Regions from separate parts of the Paenibacillus sp. FSL F4-0100 genome, predicted to be linked through region 1. Evidence: predicted binding sites of a transcription regulator. Region 1 holds the regulator's gene; the other holds the start of a gene.
The links. Region 1 encodes Rex, which represses fermentation and respiration genes when NADH is low (regulators of the CRP and FNR family bind a similar motif). Its sites were predicted from a motif close to TTGTGAAATATTTCACAA; they were not measured.

Region 2: a site for Rex is predicted at 1,869-1,886, ahead of hcp (hydroxylamine reductase). Genes of this name have one in related genera too.

The regions. Positions count from the first base shown of each region.
Region 1 covers NZ_CP150303.1:2,693,102-2,696,248, forward strand. The annotation lists gene dinG (ATP-dependent DNA helicase DinG) at 1-1,318, shown strand, start outside; gene MHH48_RS12025 (redox-sensing transcriptional repressor Rex) at 1,391-2,056, shown strand; gene MHH48_RS12030 (amidohydrolase) at 2,031-3,147, shown strand, end outside.
Region 2 covers NZ_CP150303.1:1,222,371-1,225,517, reverse strand. The annotation lists gene MHH48_RS05380 (thiamine pyrophosphate-dependent enzyme) at 1-788, opposite strand, end outside; gene MHH48_RS05375 (2-oxoacid:acceptor oxidoreductase family protein) at 785-1,807, opposite strand; gene hcp (hydroxylamine reductase) at 2,015-3,147, shown strand, end outside.

The sequences.
Region 1 (3,147 bases):
GAAGGCTGTCGAGTGGTCCTCCATCATAGACCGGATTTATCCGGATCTGATCACCGCAAAAGAGAATTGGGACCGGCTCAGCGATCAATTGTTCGGACTGCTTCCGGAACGCGGAGACGCGACTCCGGGGGATGCCGGTCAATTCTCGCTTCGCTTATCGCCTCTGAAGAAGCCGAAGGATTGGGATTCGCTGGCCGAGTTGGAGCATCAAATTCATGTGACGCTGGGCGATGTCGTTCGCAAGGGTGACAAGCTGATCGCCGAGATGAAGGAAGATCTGGACGACTACAGCGCGGACAGTTTGTTAACAGACCTATCGGGTCTGTTTAAGGACCTGGCCGCACACCGCGAGGACCTGAGGTCCTTCATGGCTCTGAATGATGAAGGCACGGTATACTGGATGGAGGCTAACGGGAATTTTCGCGGCAAATCGCTGCAGCTTTATGCAGTGCCTGTCGATGTTAGCACCCACTTGAAGGAATTGTTTTTTGACAAGAAACAAAGCGTGATCCTGACATCGGCGACCTTGTCGGTGGATAAATCGTTTCAGTTCATGATCGAGAACTTGGGTCTTCAGGAAGCGGCAGATAGCGGCAACCTGAACACGGTTCTGCTGCCGTCCCCGTTTAATTACAGGGAGCAGGCCCTCCTTGTCGTGCCGCGCGATTTTCCGAGCGTGAAGGGCTCGGTCGGGGATGCACTCTTTGTGAATACACTTGTGCAATCATTGGCCGATACGGCAATCGCTACGCATGGCCGCATGCTTGTGCTGTTCACTTCGTACCGCATGCTGCGTCAGGTTCACGAGCCGTTGAAGGAGGCGCTGGCATCCAGCGATATTACGGTACTGGGACAAGGGATGGACGGAACCAGCCGTACCAAGTTAATCCGGAGATTCCAGGATAGCAGCGCTTCGGTCCTGCTGGGTACGAGCTCCTTCTGGGAAGGGGTAGACATACCTGGTGAGGCGCTCACTTGCCTCGCGATCGTCCGGCTGCCGTTCCAGCCGCCGAATCATCCCTTGGTCGAAGCCAAGAGCGAATTGCTGCAGCAGCAGAAGAAGAACCCGTTCATGAAACTTTCGGTTCCGCAAGCGGTCATTCGCTTCAAACAGGGATTTGGCCGACTGGTGCGGACCGCGCAAGATAAGGGGATTGTCATTGTCTACGATACCCGGGTCATTGAATCCTATTACGGGAAATATTTCTTATATTCTTTGCCGGGGCCGAAGATGGAGCACATGCCGACAGAGGGGATCGTTCCCCGAATTTCGGAATGGCTGCAGGAAGAGGCAGGCATAGAGAACCAAGCTGAATAAAAGTGAAACAATGAACGAAATGATCTGTCACAAAAAAATGTAGTTATTAACCTATTATTAGGGGGAGCATGAATGAAATCGGAAAAAATTTCGGAAGCCGTGGTCCGCAGATTGCCTGTATACTTGCGCTATTTGAATGAGCTTCAGAAAAGGGAGGTCTCCACGGTTTCCTCCCAGGAACTGGGACAAAAACTGGACCTCAATCCTGCTCAAATTCGTAAGGACCTAGCGTATTTCGGTGATTTTGGACGGAAAGGGATCGGATATGACGTATCTTATCTGATCGAGAAAATTCGCCAGATTCTAAAGCTGGACCAGAAGATCAATGTCGCATTGATTGGGGCCGGTAATCTTGGACATGCATTATCGAATTACAATGCATTTCTAAAGGACAATATGAAGATTGTGGCGGTTTTCGATTCGTATTCTCCCAAAGTTGGTATGAAAATTAACAATTTGGTCGTACAGCCGATGGAGGAACTGGAGAAGACGGTTCATGAGTACGGCATTCGTATCGGGATAATCACCGTTCCGGATTTTGAAGCGCAGAATGTAGCCAATCAGCTTATCGCCGCAGGCATCGAGGCTATCCTGAATTTTGCGCCAACCATCCTGAAAGCCCCATCCCATATCCGGATTCATACGGCTGATTTCACTACGGATTTGCAGAGTTTGGCCTATTATTTGGATAACGGCAAGGAGGATGCAGCACATGACGACAACGAAGTGGATGGTTAAGAACGGAACGTTTGCGGTACTAGAGGAAGGGAGATCCGTGCTACGCGGATATATGGTTGTGGAGAATGACCGGATAACCTATCTGGGTGAAGAAGAGCCAACCGTCCAAGAGGGAATAGAAGTTATCGATGGAACTCATCTGTTTTTCCTACCGGGGTTAGTGAACACGCACGGACATGCGGCGATGTCCCTGCTCCGCGGTTATGGCGACGATCTGGCACTGCAGGTATGGCTTCAGGAAAAAATGTGGCCTATGGAAGCCAAATTCACGGCCGACGATGTATACTGGGGAACCGCACTCTCCGTGCTGGAGATGATCAAAGGCGGAACCACGACATTTGTGGATATGTATGATCATATGGATCAGGTTGCCAAGGTTGTGCAGGACTCAGGAATGCGCGGCGTTCTAATGCGCGGCGTCATCGGATTATGTCCGCCTGAGGTGCAGCAGCAGAAGCTGGATGAGGCGGTGGCATTCGCGAAAGACTGGCATGGCAAGGCTGACGGGAGAATTACGACGATGATTTCACCGCATGCACCTTATACGTGCCCCCCGGATTTCATCGAAAAATTCGTTCAGGCATCGCATGATTTGAATCTGCCTTTGCATACGCATATGTCCGAAACGGAAACGGAAGTAGCTCAGAATGTAAAAGACTACGGACTTCGCCCTGTTGCCCATTTGGAGAAGCTTGGCATGTTCTCCCGGCCAACGCTGCTTGCGCATGCCGTCCATCTGACCGATGAAGAAATCGAAATCCTGGCCAAGCATCAAGTTATGGTGTCGCATAATCCAGGAAGCAATTTGAAGCTTGCCAGCGGCATTGCACGCGTGCCTGCACTGCTGAAAGCTGGGGTCACCGTGTCATTGGGTACCGATGGACCTGCGAGCAATAATAATCTGGATATGTTTGAAGAGATGCGACTGGCTGCACTGATCCATAAAGGTGTAAGTGGGGACCCAACAGCCATTCCAGCATCCGAAGCGCTTCGGATGGGAACAGAGTATGGAGCCCGATCGGCGTTCCTTGAGGATATCGGCACACTTGCGGTAGGAATGAAAGCAGATATGATCGCACTGAACACGGATC
Region 2 (3,147 bases), 1.5 Mb from region 1:
AAAGCTGCGTATTCCTCTGCCACTTCCTCGAACACCTCGCCCGCACGGTACATGGCGTTTGACTGTTGGAAGTGGTTATTCATCAAATCGTCGCCGTTCATATAAGCCCCAACAACGATCGGGTTGTTCTCGTCCAGCACATGTGGATATTCAGGCGCCTTTTCCCCTACAAACTCCTGAACGGTTTCGCGGTTCGTAAATATTTGTACCCGGCGTTTCTGGTGCGATGTGAAAAATCCGTCATAAGCTACAATGACCGGCAGGCGTACGTCTTCATGTTCAGCGATTCGCAGCGCCATGATATTCATGTCATAAACTGCCTGCGGTGAACGGGCGGTCAAAATCACCCAGCCGGTATTCAGACCGTAGTAAAGATCCGAATGGTCACCACGAATATCCAGCGGTCCGCTGACCGCACGCGTCACCAGATTCATGACCATTGGGAAACGTGTGCCCGCCTGCACAGGAAGCTGTTCGATCATATACAGGAAACCATTCGCGCTGGTAGCATTGAATACCCTTGCTCCGGCTGCGGCCGCACCGTAACAAATCCCCGCCGATCCATGTTCGCCGTCAGCTGGAATCAGCTTGATGTCATGTTCGCCGCGTGTACGCATCATGTCAAGATATTGGGCGATTTCCGTAGAAGGTGTAATCGGAAAATAACCCATAATGTGATAGTTAATCTGGGCAGCCGCCATGGCAGCCATTTCGTTGCCCGATTCGAAGACTGCCGTTTGAGCAGCAGCCAGCTTGTTCTCCGTTGTTTCTTGAATTTGCATATTCATGATCTGACTCCCTCCGCAGTTAAATAGGGAAATGATTGCGGCACACGGTGCTGCTCCGCATATTGCGGCTCTTCTAACATGGCAGCCAAAGCGGTGGTCGGGCAAGCTTCGATACACTTCAGGCAGCCTTTGCAATACTGATAATCGATACCTTTCATAAACATCTGCATGTTGCCGCGCTTATCCGGTTTCTTCTCCCACACGATGCAGAAATCCGGACATACCGTATCGCAGGCGGCACAGTGAATGCAGTCCTCGATCTTGTACTCTGGCAAATATCCCTGCCGGGAGCCGCTAAGATCCTTCAGGACACTGTTCGCCGTAACGTTCAGAATCCCGCCCAGCTCCTGCGTTTCATATCCAAGAATCGGCTGCGGTCTTGCAAAAGCGATTGGGTCTATAAGCTCTGAGCCATCTCCCAAGGAAAGGAACTGGACTTCGTTATATCCTCTGTCAAAGGTCCGCAAATTCGCTTCCACGAGGTGGGGCAGCTTTTTCTCAAATGTTGTGCGGATCACTTGCCGCATATCGTCCGGGTTTAGGAAGCTGCAAATCCGGAACAAAGCCCCCAGCATGGCCGTATTCACTTTGGTTTTTTCCTCAACGGAAATTTTCAGCGCATCCACTACGGCCAGCGTTCCCTGCGTCATTTTAAGATCAACGGCCACTTCGGAAAGGTCTCGCGCCGTATTCACAAGCACCGTTCCATCAGGCTGTAATCCGCTTATGACATCTATCGTCTTATACAATGCTTCATGAAATACGCCGACGACATGCGGCTGCTCAATGGGACTGTGATCGCGGATTTCCACCTCGGAATCGCAGAACCTTACGAAACTCTTCACTGGCGACCCTTTTTTCTCCGAACCATAGCTGGAAAAATTCGAACCGTTAAGTCCGGAGCCAGTAACCCCGGCTTCGGCCAGCATTTTTCCAGCCAGATTGGCGCCAAGCCCGCCGATGGATTCGAGACGGATCTCGAAAAATCCCAGTTCATTCTCTTGAGGTAAAATCGACATGTTCTCTCCTCATTTCTTCTTAGTTCATTAATTCCAGTTTAAAAGAAGAAACGGACCGGGTTTGTGATTAAACTCACTACTTAAAAAATTGTGATTGCAATCACTATGTCGGTTGTGGGAGCGAAGTATACTGTCTTCAACAGTCCAATTGCGAGGCAATCTTATACTGACCTTACGACAAATAATCACGAAATTGGAGGAGAAATAATGAATAACAACGCCCAAGAGACCTTAAATCATCAGCCGTCCATGTTCTGCTTTCAATGTCAGGAAGCATCCAAAGGAACAGGCTGCACCATTGTCGGAGTATGCGGCAAACCGCATGATGTGGCAAACCTGCAAGATTTACTGATTTATTTGCTGAAAGGTATCTCTTTTCTCAGTCTGGATGTCCAGCTGCCGGAGGTGCTTGAACAGCGCGTATCGCTGTTTATTATGGACTCCTTGTTTGCAACAATTACGAACGCCAACTTTGACCGCGAGGTTTTTGTGGGAAGAATCCGGGAAGCGATAGAGCTCCGCGGCGAGGTGCGCACCTATTATAACGAACAATATCCGGAAGGAACCGCCAATCTCCCTGATGCTGCCGTCTGGCAAGCGGATAACGAAGCTTCTTTTGATGAAAAAGCACGTACGGTTGGTGTCCTCTCGACCAAGAATGAAGACATCCGCTCGCTGCGCGAATTGATTACTTACGGCTTGAAGGGGATGGCTGCTTATACGTACCACGCGCTTCATCTGGAGAAGGATGATAACGAATTAAACCGTTTTATGCGCCGTGCGCTTGCCGCCACGCTTGACGACAGCCTTGAAGTGCAGGATCTGGTAGCTTTGACGATGGAAACCGGTAAATACGGCGTAAACGCCATGGCGATGCTGGATGAAGCGAACACCTCTGTTTACGGAAATCCGGAAATTACGAAGGTAAATATCGGGGTAAGAAACCGGCCCGGCATTCTCATCAGCGGCCATGATCTGAAGGATTTGGAGGAGCTGCTGAAGCAGACGGAAGGAACCGGCGTGGACGTGTACACGCACAGTGAAATGCTGCCTGCCCACTATTATCCGGCATTCAAGAAATATGAGCATTTTGTAGGCAATTACGGGAATGCCTGGTGGAAGCAGAATAGCGAATTCGCAGACTTTAACGGACCGATTCTAATGACAACCAACTGTATCGTTCCGCCGAAAGACAGTTACAAGGACCGCATTTATACAACAGGCAACACAGGCTTTCCGGGTGTCCGCCATATTCAAGAAGGAAAAGACGGTGCTCCCAAAGACTTCTCCCTACTAATCGAGCAAGCGAAAGGATGCCCAGTTCCAACGGAACTTGAAAC